DNA from 3 places in the Rhizobium sp. OAE497 genome. Region 2 is predicted to be linked to each of the others. Evidence: predicted binding sites of a transcription regulator. Region 2 holds the regulator's gene; each other region holds the start of a gene.

Region 1 (4,548 bases), on a different contig from region 2:
TCTCGTACTTATCATGAAGCACGCGACGCGCCGCGTCGCTGAAGATCAGGTCGAGCGTGCGCGGCTCCGGTGCGCTGATCGCCAGCGGCTTTTCGGTCTTGGTCATTCCATCCTCCTCCCGCAGCCGGTCACGGCTGCACAATCTCAATTCGCGCCTCACGCTCTCCGGCTACAACAGACAAGCGCTCTGCCTGCACGATCTGCGGCCAATCCTCCGCCCGCGCCAGCACGACCGGACAGCCGATGCCATAGAGCGCCTCAGCGACCATCGCGCCGGTCACGACGATCGCGTCCCGCTTCAACAGGATGATGCCTGAAGGCGCCGTTTTCAGCCGGATCGCTTCGGCGAGCACCGAGCTTCCCGAACTCGATCCCCGTCCGGCTTCCATGACCAGGATAGACCCGCTGATCGACTGGCCGCTCTGCGGATGCCACTGGTCAATGATCCGGCCGGTCGCGGAATCGACGCCGCCCCAGAAGCTCAAGGGTTCGGCCAGCACGAACGCCGGCGCTGCCGCGCTGCCTTCCATGAGCGTCGTTGCGGAAAAACGCGTCACAGCCGCACCACCTTGCCCGCCCGGGCCGAAGCCATGCATTCTGCCAATGAGCCGAAGGCGACGTCGACGCCGATATTGCCCGGCGCATAGTAAGCCCATTTGCCGGAATTGGTCATGACGGCGCCCGACATGTCGCGGATGATCGCCGTCACATAGGTGCAGGTATCGATGACGAGCGTGATGCCCGCGGCTTCCAGCCTCGCGCGCCAGCTGCGGTTCTCGAGTTCGGCTAGAACCTCGCGGTTCGTGTTGATATAGATGTCGGTCGCCGCCTTCTCGTCCGTCAGCAGCGGCATCAGCCGTTCGAACTCGCCGATCGAGAAATGCGGCGTGCCCATGCTGACCGCGGCAAGGGGCGTACCCTCCGCCACCGTCGAGAGATTGCGGATCGTCTCGCGGATATCATCGCGACTGAGACGGATGATCTCCACCGGCTCTTTTCCGCCGCAGGCTGCCTCAAGCGTCGGCGCTTCCGGCGTCAGCCCGACGGCATGGAAAAGCGCCACGGCACCCGCCGACGCGGCAACGGCGCCCAGCGCCTTCAGATCATCCTCGGAGCTTTCCTTCGGCAATCCGCTGATAACCGGGATCCTGTCGCCGCAGCGGCGGCCGATGGCGTGACCGGCCGCAACGCAAATCGATCCGGCATCGCCGTCGGGAAAGGCTTTGACATCGATCAGCACGGTGGCGCGGCGGTTCTCCGTGACATGCAGCCCGTAATAGGGCGCCCGGCCGGTCAGTGCGCAACAGAGATCGATGAAATCCCCGTAGCGATTGGTGCGGGCGCCGAGCACGGAATTGGCAAAGACGATAGCATTGGATTCCGCCCAGGCGATCTGCGCGCCGAAGCGGGGCCGGAAGATCGTCTGGTAGGGGGCGCAGGTGAAGGTGGGCACGCAGCCGAGCTCTTCATGCGCCTTCATCAGCCGCGCGCCGTTGCGGCCAAGCTCCGCTTCGCCGCGAAACAGTTCGGGATGGATCAGATCGACAGAGCCGACATTCAGCGTCGTCGGCACCCGGACGCGCCCGCCCCATGAGACCATACGCTCGACGAAATCGAGGCTGACCTCGCCGAGATAGAGACAGCCGTCGATATGGGCCGCTTCGATATCCACCAATTCCTGAGCGCCGACGGCTTCGGCAAAGCGCACCAGAAGCCGCATCGCAAAGGCCGCCGCCTCGCCGTGGCGGCCATCGAGAAGGGCGTGATCATCGGGGGAAAGCTGGAGTGAGGAATGCATGGCGGCGACGCTATCAGGTCGTCCCGCGGGAGAGAAGATGGCTTGCGAATTCGACCAAAGCCGCACTCGACAAAACTGTCATAAACACTATGTCACAAAACCTTCACAATTTCATTTGCCAGTTCGTTTCTTTTCGTTTTGTATGCGTAAAGTTTCGCAACGAAACCGGCCGGTGAGATCGAGGAGGATCTGCGCCGGCAAGCCGTGACCGGCTGAAACGGCGCGGCAGGACACTTAGGGAGGAACCATGTCCATTCGTTTCATCGCCGCATCGGCGGCAACCGTCACCCTGTCGCTCTCCTTCGCGTCGAGCGCTTTCGCGGTGACCGAACTGCAGTGGTGGCACGCCATGGCGGGCGCCAATAACGAGGTGGTCAACCAGCTCTCCAAGGAATTCAACGACAGCCAGAAGGACTACAAGATCGTTCCGGTCTTCAAGGGCACCTATCCGGAGGCCCTGAATGCCGGCATCGCCGCCTTCCGCGCCAAGCAGGCGCCGGCGATCCTGCAGGTCTTCGATGCCGGCAGCGGCGTGATGATGGGCGCCGAAGGCGCGATTATGCCGGCGGCCCAGGTTCTCGAGAAGGGCGGCTTCAAGTTCGACAAGTCGGAATATCTGCCTGGTATCGCCGCCTATTATTCGAAGCCGGACGGCACCATGCTGTCCTTCCCCTACAACTCGTCCTCGCCGATCCTCTATTACAACAAGGACACCTTCAAGAAGGCCGGTCTCGACCCGGAAAACCCGCCGAAGACCTGGCCTGAAGTGTTCGAGGCCGCCAAGAAGATCAAGTCGAGCGGCGCCTCCTCCTGCGGTCTGACGTCCACCTGGCTGACCTGGATCCAGACCGAGAACCTCGCCGCCTGGAACAACATCTCCTACGGCTCGAACGAAAACGGCCTCGGCGGCACCGATGTGAAGCTCGCCTTCAACTCGCCGCTCTTCGTCCAGCATTTCCAGTCGATCGCCGATCTCGCCAAGGATGGTACCTTCCGCTACGGCGGCCGCACCTCCGAGGCCAAGCAGCTCTTCACCTCCGGTGAATGCGGCATCATGACGGAATCCTCAGGCGGCCTCGGCGACATCATCAAGTCGGGCATGAACTACGGCATCGGCCAGCTTCCCTACTATGAAGGCGAAGGACGTCCGCAGAACACCATTCCGGGCGGCGCCAGCCTCTGGGTCTTCGCCGGCAAGAGTGACGAGGAATACAAGGGCATCGCCCAGTTCTTCCACTTCCTGTCGCAGACCAAGATCCAGGCACGCCTCCACCAGGTCTCCGGCTACATGCCGGTCACCATGGCCGCCTATGAGGACACCAAGAAGTCCGGCTTCTATGAGAAGAACCCGGGCCGCGAAACGCCGATCCTGCAGATGATGGGCAAGGCTCCGACCGAAAACTCCAAGGGTGTGCGCCTCGTCAACCTGCCGCAGGTGCGCGACATCATGAACGAGGAATTCGAGGCGATGCTCGCCGGCAAGCAGGATGCAAAGGCTGCCCTCGACAAGGCCGTCGAACGCGGCAATGCCGCAATCCAGCAGGCGATCGGCCAGTAAGTTACGGCGCAATGCCGCCCGCAGCTTCGGCCGCGGGCGGTCCCTTCATGCCAAGGAGATCGCCGTGCAGCGCGTCGTCTTTCCGAACAAGATCCTTCCCTATTTCCTGGTGGCCCCGCAGATCATCCTCACGGTGGTCTTCTTTTTCTGGCCGGCCAGCCAGGCGCTCTACCAGTCGATGCAGCGCGAAGACCCCTTCGGCCTGAAAAGCGGCTTCGTCGGCTTTGCGAATTTTCGCGATGTATTGGCCGATCCCAACTATCTGCATTCGCTCTACGTCACCGTCGTCTTCAGCGTTCTGACCGCGCTGCTGTCGATGGTCGTGGCGCTGGCCCTGGCGACGGCCGCCGACAAGGTGGTGCGCGGCCAGACCTTCTATCGCACGCTGCTGATCTGGCCCTACGCCGTGGCGCCCGCCGTCGCCGGCATGCTGTGGCTCTTCATGTTCAATCCGGCCATGGGCACTTTCGCCTATATCCTGCGCCGCAACGGCTTCCTCTGGGATCCGCTTCTGAACGGCAACCAAGCGATGACGCTGGTCATCGTCGCGGCCGCCTGGAAGCAGATCAGCTACAATTTCCTGTTCTTCGTCGCCGGCCTGCAGGCGATCCCGAAGTCGCTGATCGAAGCGGCCGCAATCGACGGCGCCCGCGGCAGCCGCCGCTTCTGGACGATCGTCTTCCCGCTACTGGCGCCGACCACCTTCTTCCTGCTGGTCGTCAACACCGTCTACGCCTTCTTCGATACCTTCGGCATCATCCATTCGGTGACCGGCGGCGGCCCGGCGAAGGCGACGGAAACGCTGGTCTACAAGGTCTATAACGATGGCTTCGTGAACCTCAATCTCGGCTCGTCCGCGGCACAATCCGTGATCCTGATGATCATCGTCATCGCGCTGACGGCTTTCCAATTCCGCTTCGTCGAGAAGCGCGTGCATTATGCGTGAGGGCCTGAAATGATCGAAAAACGCCCAATCGCCAGCCTCATCGGCCACCTGATGCTGATCATCGGCATCATCATCGTCGCCTTCCCGATCTATTACACCTTCATCGCCTCGACGATGACCTCTGCCGAGATCATCAAGCCGCCGATCTCGTTGCTGCCCGGCAGCCACTTCACCGAGAATTACAGCGAGGCGCTGTTTGGCGGCGTCGAGCGCGCCGTCGGCGTCAGTCTGGAACGGCTGCTCTTC
Region 2 (4,548 bases):
CACGGATGCGTATCGTCGGTCAGCGCGTTGATGACCGGCACGGTGGCATGCTCGGCAAGCTCGAGCATGCGGTGATGCTCGGTGGTGCGGATCATGATCGCATCGACATAGCGCGACAGGACCTTCGCGGTGTCGCCAATCGTCTCGGCGCGGCCGAGCTGCATCTCGGTGCCCGAGAGGAACAGTGTCTCGCCGCCGAGCTGGCGCATGCCGACATCGAAGGAGACGCGGGTACGTGTGGACGGCTTTTCGAAGATCATCGCCAGCATCTTGCCGGCGAGCGGCTTGTCGCCGGCGCCGGCCTTGAAAGCCTGCTTGCGCGAGATCGCATCATTCATGATGACGCGCAGATCGGCGGAGCTGACCGCCGAGAGATCGAGGAAGTGTTTGGGGGAAGCCATGTCGTCCTTACCTGTTTGCCTCGTAAGGCATCTATCCGTTCAAGCCGTCTTCTTGGCCTTGGCTGCGCGAATGCTCTCGGCGGCCTGCTCGATGCGTGCGAGGCCTTCGCGGGCTTCTTCCGCAGTCACCACCAGAGGCGGCAGGAGACGGATGACGTTATCGCCCGCCGGGACACCCAGCAGATGCGCGCCGCGGATCGCAGCCAGGAGTTCGCTCGAGGGAACGGCGGCCTTGATGCCGAGCAGCAGGCCTTCGCCGCGGATATCCTCGATCACGTCAGGATAGCGATCCTTCAGCGACGCCAGCCCCTGGCGGAAGACCAGCGACACGTCGCGGACGTGCTGCAGGAAGCCATCGGCGAGCACGATATCGAGAACGGCACTGCCGACGGCCATGGCGAGCGGATTGCCGCCATAGGTCGAGCCGTGCGTGCCGGCCTTCATGCCGGAGGCCGCCTCAGCCGTCGCAAGGCAGGCGCCGAGCGGGAAACCGCCGCCGATGCCCTTGGCAACAGCCATGATGTCGGGGCTCACACCGGACCATTCATAGGCGAAGAACTTGCCGGTACGGCCAACGCCGGTCTGCACTTCGTCGAGGATCAGCAGCAGGCCATGCTCATCGCAGAGCTGGCGCAGCGCCTTCATGAACTCGACGGTCGCCGGGCGGATACCGCCCTCGCCCTGTACCGGCTCGATGAGAATGCCAGCCGTCGCATCGGTGATCGCCGCGCGGACGGCTTCAACATCGCCGAAAGGCACCTGATCAAAACCAGGGGTCTTAGGACCGAAGCCTTCGAGATACTTTTCCTGGCCGCCGGCGGCGATCGTCGCCAGCGTACGGCCATGGAAGGCGCCTTCGAAGGTGATGATATGGAAGCGCTCCGGATGGCCCTTCGAATACTGGTAGCGGCGCGCGGTCTTGATCGCGCATTCCAGGGCTTCCGCACCCGAATTGGTGAAGAACACCTTGTCGGCGAAAGTCGCTTCCGTCAGCCTCGTTGCGAGCTTTTCCTGGCCTGGGATCTCGTAGATGTTGGAGAGGTGCCAGACCTTCTCGGCCTGCGCCTTCAGGGCATCGACAACATGAGGATGGCTGTGGCCGACAGCGGTCACGGCAACGCCGGCGCCAAAATCCAGATATCGCTCGCCGGACTCGGTAATCAGCCAGACGCCCTCACCTCGCTCGAACCGCAGAGGGGCACGAGAATAGGTATCATATAGCGGCGCGGCTTCAGCCATGGCGCGGTCTCCTGTCAGCGTTATGGGCAACCGGACTCCGGCTAAAAAACCAGGTCCGAAAAATTAAAAATGCCGCCTCTCGGCGGCGCTGTGCACTATTTACTTTTCGCACTGCAATGTCAACAAAACTACGGCTTTCGTGGCTTCTGGGTGACGCTCAAGCGATGTCGCGTTTCATCAACAGCTAATGTTGCAGAAATGACTCTGTGGGGAAGCAAGTTGGGGAAAACTTGAAATTCGATTCATCCGGATTCCCGCGACTCTTGTCACGGAGTCAGCCTCACACTAGGTTAAAACTCAATTACTAGACTGCATGCGGCGGAACTAGTCACCAAAATTAGTCAAGCGTTTCTTGTGTCGGATTCATCCGGGGCAAACGGTGAAGGATTCTGCCTTCACAACGCTTAAACGGCGGAGACACAGGGCATGAACTGGACAGACGAGCGGGTCGAGAAACTCAAGAAACTGTGGTCCGAAGGGTTGAGCGCTAGCCAGATCGCGGCGCAACTTGGAGGCGTGAGCCGGAATGCCGTTATCGGCAAGGTTCACCGTCTGGCACTGCCGGGCCGTGCCAAGGCCGGCGGCAATGCGACGGCGGCACGGGCTCCGAAGCGCACGACTTCGGCACCGCGCGCTCCGAACTACGCATCGCGCATGACGACCCGCACCGTTGCCCGCCCGCAGGGCGCAACGATGCTGAAGGAAGAGATCGAAATCGACGTCATGGAGGAGATGGAATATCGTCCCGCTTCCAACGTTGTCGTGCCGATCTCGCGCCGTCTCGGCCTGACGGAACTGACCGAGCGTACCTGCAAGTGGCCGGTCGGCGATCCGCTGAAGGACGATTTCCATTTCTGCGGCTGCGAAAGCCCGGATTCTTCGCCCTACTGCACCTATCACCAGCGCCTGGCTTACCAGCCGGTCAATGATCGCCGCAGGGCCGCACGCCCGGGCAAACTGAGCCGGGTAAAGACAAACGAAAAACGGGCCTTTCGGCCCGTTTTTTTGTATCTGCATATCAGGAGGCCGTAGCCTCCTTGATCACTCAGGCTTCCATGGAATAACCGGCACCGCGGACGGTGCGGATGACATCCTGCATGTTCGAGAAGTTGAGCGCCTTGCGCAGGCGGCCGACATGGACGTCGACGGTACGCTCGTCGACATAGATGTCGTGACCCCAGACGCCGTCGAGCAGTTGCGAGCGCGAGAAGACGCGGCCCGGCGACGACATCAGAAACTCCAGGAGGCGGAACTCGGTCGGTCCGAGACGGACTTCGCGGGTCTTGCGGTGAACGCGGTGCGTTTCGCGGTCGAGTTCGATATCGCCGCACTTCAGCACGGTCGAGAGAACTTCCGGCTTGGCGCGCCGCAGCATCGCCTTGACGCGGGCAACGAGCTCGGGCGTCGAGAACGGCTTGACGACATAGTCGTCGGCGCCGGTCGACAGGCCACGGACGCGCTCGCTCTCTTCGCCGCGCGCCGTCAGCATGATGATCGGCAGACGCTCGGTTTCCGGGCGCATGCGCAGCCGGCGGCAGAGCTCGATGCCTGATACGCCAGGCAGCATCCAATCGAGGATAAGAAGGTCCGGCGTGCGCTCCTGGAGGCGGATTTCCGCCTCGTCGCCGCGCAGGATGGTATCGACTTCGAAACCTTCGGCTTCGAGATTGTAGCGAAGAAGCACGCTCAGTGCTTCTTCGTCTTCAACGACTGCAACTCTCGGGATCATTCTATTCTGTCTCCTGAGGCCCGGTCCGGATGATTATTCCGTTACCGCGCCGACGGTGTTGGCGGTGTCGTCCTTCGGACGCTCGCCTTCCGGCTGAGCGCCGGTCGCCATGTAGTAGATGGTTTCAGCAATGTTGGTGGCGTGGTCGCCGATGCGCTCGATGTTCTTGGCGCAGAAGAGCAGATGCGTGCAGCTGGTGATGTTGCGCGGATCTTCCATCATGTAGGTGAGGAGCTCGCGGAACAGCGACGTGTACATCGCGTCGATTTCCTCGTCGCGCTCGCGGATCGACTTCGCCTTGTCGGCAGCACGCGTCGTGTAGACGTCGAGCACTTCCTTCAGCTGGACGAGAGCGAGCTCGGAGAGATGCTCCAGGCCACGGGCGAGCTTGCGCGGAACGCCGGTGCTCTGCACGGCGATGACGCGCTTTGCGGTGTTCTTGCCGAGGTCGCCGACGCGCTCGAGGTCGGCGGCGATGCGGATCGAACCCATGATCTCGCGCAGGTCCGACGCCATCGGCTGGCGGCGGGCGATGGTGACGATCGCCTTGTCGTTGATCTCGCGCTCGGCGTGATCGAGGATCACGTCGTCGGAGATGACCTTCTGCGCCAGTGCCGCGTCGCCGTTGACGAGGGCGCGGACAGCGTCGGAAACCATCTGCTCGGCCAGGCCGCCCATTTCGGAAATGCGGCGCGAGAGGAACTTCAGGTCTTCGTCATACGCAGAAAAAATATGTGTCGATGCCATGGGGAAAGTCCTTGAGTGTCTATCGGGGGTCGTGACGCCAAAGATCAGCCGAAGCGGCCCATGATGTAATCCTGGGTGCGCGGATCGTCCGGATTGGTGAACATCTTGTCGGTGTCGTTCTCCTCGACGAGATTGCCGAGATGGAACATGGCCGTGCGCTGCGAAACGCGAGCGGCCTGCTGCATGGAGTGCGTGACGATGACGATCGTGTAGGCTTCGCGCAGCTCGTGGATCAGTTCCTCGACCTTTGCGGTGGCGATCGGGTCGAGTGCCGAGCACGGCTCGTCCATCAGGATGACTTCGGGCGAGACGGCAACGGCGCGGGCGATGCAAAGGCGCTGCTGCTGACCGCCGGAGAGGCCTGTGCCGGATTCATGAACGCGGTCCTTGACCTCGTTCCACAGGCCGGCGCGTTGCAGGCTGGTCTCTACG
Region 3 (4,548 bases), 350 kb from region 2:
CTATGCGCTGCTGCGTCTGGAAATCAACGTGCGCGCTTCGACCATCATCGGTGCGGTCGGCGGCGGCGGTATCGGCGAAGAGCTGAAGCTCTCGATCTCGCGCGGCTTCGGCGCCAAGACGGTCGCTCTCGTGCTGCTGCTCTTCATCACCATCGTTGCGGTCGACCAGTTCTCCGCATGGCTGCGCCGCCGCCTGGTTGGCGAGCACGCTTTCCTTCTGCAACATTGAGGCCCGCCATGACGGTTATCGACGCAAACCGGATGCACGAGATCGAGGCGCGCTATCCCGAATATTTCCACCGCTCCTTCCGCCAACGCTTCGGCGGTCTGGTGGCGGTCATCGCGACGCTGCTCTATGGCATGTATGCCGTCTGGTTCTTCGATCTGCCGAAGCTGCTGGCCGAGGCCCATTGGGAGCGCGTCGGCATCTATATGAGCCAGTGGGTGAGCTACGACGTTCAGCCCGAATTCCGCATTCAGGACGACGGCTCGATCGAGACCCGCTATCCGCGCTTCTCGCCGCTCGGCGACGATCCGCATCCGGAATGGGTGAAGAACGAGCCCGGCAGCGTCACCGTCTTCGTCAGCGGCACGAACCGCACTGTCGTGGTCACCAAAGCTATGACGACGGTGACGGCGCACGGCATCAGCGTTCCTGTCGACCTGTCGTCGGGCCAGCCGAAGGTCGTCGGCGAGGTGCCCTCCTGGATGACCGTTTATGACGACAACGTGCTTGCCGACCTTGGCTTTGCAGGCGACGTCAGCATCGCATCGGACCGCGTGAAGGTGCGCAAGCGCTTCCTTGGATGGGCAAACTTTGTCTTCGACACGCACTCGCCGTTCTTCGACAAGCCGGCCGGTGAAGTCGCCAGCCTGATCGTTTCAGGCCCGCGTCTCGACCCCAGCCAGTCGAACCTGTCGCTCGCCTTCGACAATATCTGGAACAACTCGGCCTGGCAGCATGGCGACGTCTGGACCAAGCTTTTCCAGACGATCGTGATGGCCTTCCTCGGTACGCTGCTCGGCTCGCTGGCGGCCTTCCCGCTCGCCTTCCTTGCTGCCCGCAACATCACGCCAAACCGGTTTCTGAACCAGATCCTGAAGCGCTTCTTCGACTTCCTGCGCTCGGTCGACATGCTGATCTGGGCGCTGTTCCTGACGCGCGCCTTCGGCCCCGGCCCGCTTGCAGGCTCCGGCGCGATCTTCCTGACGGAAACCGGCACGCTCGGAAAGCTCTATTCCGAAGGTCTCGAAAACATCGACAACAAGCCGCGCGAAGGCATCAAGTCGACGGGCGCCTCGACGATGCTGGTCCATCGCTACGGTGTCATGCCGCAGATCGTCCCGGTGATCGTCAGCCAGACGCTCTACCAGTGGGAATCGAATGTTCGTGGCGCGACGATCATCGGCGCAGTCGGTGCCGGCGGTATCGGCCTCAAGCTCTGGGAAGCGATGCGCACGAATTCCAACTGGGAAAACGTCGCCCACATGGTCATCCTGATCCTGATCGTCGTCTTCCTGTTCGACATGGCCTCGAACGCGCTGCGCCACCGGCTGATGGGCACCAAGACGCATTAAAAAGATGATGGCGCCACGGCGTCATCATCATTCTGTCACGGAAATCTTTTAGCCGGAAGCAAGCTTGCAGTCCGCGGTCAAATCACTGACATTGCGACCCCTGCCTCAGACATTTTTCCGGGATAAGACCTTTGCGATACGCCCTCTATTTTTCGCCGCCGCAGGATGATTCCCTGACGCGCGCCGCTGCAGAATGGCTCGGCCGCGATGCCTTTTCTGAAGAAACTTACCCGGCTCCCGAAGAGCCCGGCCTGCCCGGCGCGGAGCAGTTCGAGCTCACCGCCGATCCCCGCCGCTACGGCTTCCACGCGACGATCAAGGCGCCCTTTGCGCTTGCCGCTTCGGTGACGGAAAAGGATCTGATGGCTGTCGTCGAGGATTTCGCGGCGCGCACGCCGGCCTTCGAAATCCCCGAACTCGTGCTTGGGCAGCTCGGTCGCTTCTTTGCGCTCGTTCCCGGCTCGCTGCATCAGCCGCTTCAGGATTTCGCCGCAAGCGTGGTAAAGTCCTTCGAGCCGTTTCGTGCCGCCCTTTCGGAGGCCGACATTGCCCGGCGCAAGCCCGAGAAGCTGACGGAAAGCCAGCGCGCCAACTTGATGCGCTGGGGCTACCCCTACGTCATGGACGACTTTGGCTTCCACATGACGCTGACGGGGCAGGTTCCCGAGGAGCGCTCGGCGCTGATGAAATCGATCCTGGAACAGCGCTTTGCCGCCTTCACCGGCCGGCCGCTTCCGATTTCCGGCATTGCCGTCTTCACCGAGGAGACGCGCGGCGCCCCATTCAAGGCTCATAGCTGGCTGCCGCTTGCCGGCACCAAACGCTGAAAGACAATGACATGACCAAAGAGACCGTGCTTTCCAATGCCCGCATCATTCTCGAAGACGAGATACTCCACGGCTCGCTGCTGATCCGGGATGGCAAGATCGCCGATATTTCCGAAGGCGCGTCTGCCCACGGCGAGGACTTCGAGGGCGATTATCTGCTGCCCGGCCTCGTCGAACTGCACACCGATCATCTGGAAGGCCACTACTCGCCGCGCCCCGGCCTGCGCTGGAACATGACGGCAGCCATTCAGGCGCATGACGCCCAGATCGTCACGTCGGGTATCACCACGGTTTTCGACTGCCTGCGCATGGGCGCCGATGAAGACGGCGGTTTCGACCATGGCGAGATGCGCGGTATGGCTGACGCCATCCAGAAGGCCGAGCAGGAAGGGCGTCTGCGAGCCGAGCACCTGCTGCATCTGCGCTGCGAGGTTTCCGCCGACAACGTGCTTGAGCATTTCGCCGATTTTGAAAACGATCCCTATGTCCGCCTCGTCTCGCTGATGGACCATGCACCGGGCCAGCGTCAGTTCCAGACCATGGACCAGTACATCTTCTATTACCAGAAGAAGCGCGGCCTCTCCGACGAGGCCTTTGCCAAGTTCATCGAGAAGCGCCTTGGCGAATCCGCCCGCAACTCGACCCCGCACCGCATTGCCATTTCCAAGGTCTGCAACGAGCGCGGCATCACCATTGCCAGCCATGACGACGCGACCATGGAACATGTCGACGAGGCGATCGAGAACGGTGTTCGTCTGGCGGAATTCCCGACCAGCTTCGACGCCGCCAAGGCTTCGCACGAGCACGGCATGAGCGTTCTGATGGGCGCGCCGAACATCGTGCGCGGCAAGTCGCATTCCGGCAATATCGCTGCCCGTGATCTCGCCGAGCGCGGCGTTCTCGATGTTCTCTCGTCCGACTACGTGCCGCTCAGCCTGCTCTATGCGCCGTTCATCATCGCCGACGAGGTCGAATCCATCTCGCTGCCGAAGGCGATCGCCATGGTCACCTCGACCCCGGCCCGCACGGTCAGCCTCGACGACCGCGGCCGCATCGCCACCGGCCTGCGCGCCGATCTCGTGCGCGTATTCCGCGACGAGGGCGTTCCGGTGACGCGTTCCGTCTGGCGCGAAGGGCGCCGTGTCGCATGAACCCGTCGCACGAACCCCACATCGTTCCCGGCACCGAACACGGCATCATGGTCGTCGTCGTCGGACCGAGCGGCGCCGGCAAGGATACGCTGATGGCGCTGGCGGCCCAGCATTTCGGCAGCCGCCCCAATGTTCACTTCGTCCGCCGCGTCATCACCCGTGACGGCGATGCCGGCGGCGAGGATCATCTCGCCGTTTCCGAAGCCGGATTCGCATCGATGGAACAGTCCGGCAGCTTCGCCGTCTGGTGGGAAGCGCATGGCCTGAAATACGGCATTCCGGCTGAGGTGTCGGTTGCGCTCTCGAAGGGGCACTTGGTGATCGCCAATGGCTCCCGCTCGGCGCTGCATCGTTTCCACGCTGCCTTCCCGCGGCTGAAGGTGATCAATGTCACGGCGCGGCCGGAAGTACTTGCGGGGCGCCTCGAAGCGCGCGGCCGCGAGACCCATGAGGACATCATGGCCCGCCTCGCCCGTGGTTCGCTGACAGTGCGCGGCGACTATGACGTCATCAATCTCGACAATAGCGGGTCTCTGGCCGAAGCCGAGCGCAAGATCATCGACACGATGAACGGTTTTCTGGCGGAAGTCGCCTGACGGGGAGAGATCATGGCCATCGTCGTCCTGCCTTATGATGACAGATGGCCCGAACTCTTCGCACAGGTTTGTAGTGAGCTTGCGCCGATCTTTGCGGGACTGGCGCCGGCTTTCCACCATGTCGGCAGCACGTCCGTTCCCCGTCTCGCGGCAAAGCCGAAGATCGACCTGCATGCCGCCTTCGCGGATCTGGCGACCGTCGCCGCAGCGGTCGAGCGGATGCAGACCGTTGCCGGTTACACCTATCATGGCGACAAGTACGGCGATGAGAGCTGGACCTTTACCAGCGGCAAGACCTACGGCTCCCGGCTCTATCTCTGCACGGCAGACAATCGTGTGCTCCGCGACCGCATCCTGTTTCGCGATTATCTCAGGACCCATCCCGAGCGGGCCGAT

The links. The regulator PhoB, encoded in region 2, activates phosphate uptake and scavenging genes when phosphate is short. The targets are predictions, from matches to a motif close to TGTCATNNANCTGTCAT.
Region 1: the regulator PhoB is predicted to act here: its motif matches at 1,889-1,905, upstream of ugpB (sn-glycerol-3-phosphate ABC transporter substrate-binding protein UgpB).
Region 3: the regulator PhoB is predicted to act here: its motif matches at 1,601-1,617, upstream of ABIE40_RS00515 (DUF1045 domain-containing protein).

What each region holds. Positions count from the first base shown of each region.
Region 1 is NZ_JBEPOA010000002.1:279,013-283,560, forward strand. It holds gene ABIE40_RS20820 (hydroxyacid dehydrogenase) at 1-106, opposite strand, end outside; gene ABIE40_RS20825 (aconitase X swivel domain-containing protein) at 129-557, opposite strand; gene ABIE40_RS20830 (aconitase X) at 554-1,798, opposite strand; gene ugpB (sn-glycerol-3-phosphate ABC transporter substrate-binding protein UgpB) at 2,046-3,356, shown strand; gene ugpA (sn-glycerol-3-phosphate ABC transporter permease UgpA) at 3,421-4,302, shown strand; gene ugpE (sn-glycerol-3-phosphate ABC transporter permease UgpE) at 4,312-4,548, shown strand, end outside.
Region 2 is NZ_JBEPOA010000001.1:456,535-461,082, reverse strand. It holds gene argF (ornithine carbamoyltransferase) at 1-401, opposite strand, end outside; gene ABIE40_RS02320 (aspartate aminotransferase family protein) at 441-1,640, opposite strand; partial or broken gene ABIE40_RS02315 (GcrA family cell cycle regulator) at 2,067-2,585, shown strand; gene phoB (phosphate regulon transcriptional regulator PhoB) at 2,686-3,369, opposite strand; gene phoU (phosphate signaling complex protein PhoU) at 3,403-4,116, opposite strand; gene pstB (phosphate ABC transporter ATP-binding protein PstB) at 4,161-4,548, opposite strand, start outside.
Region 3 is NZ_JBEPOA010000001.1:105,705-110,252, reverse strand. It holds gene phnE (phosphonate ABC transporter, permease protein PhnE) at 1-229, shown strand, start outside; gene phnE (phosphonate ABC transporter, permease protein PhnE) at 238-1,578, shown strand; gene ABIE40_RS00515 (DUF1045 domain-containing protein) at 1,710-2,405, shown strand; gene ABIE40_RS00510 (alpha-D-ribose 1-methylphosphonate 5-triphosphate diphosphatase) at 2,417-3,556, shown strand; gene phnN (phosphonate metabolism protein/1,5-bisphosphokinase (PRPP-forming) PhnN) at 3,553-4,152, shown strand; gene ABIE40_RS00500 (GrpB family protein) at 4,165-4,548, shown strand, end outside.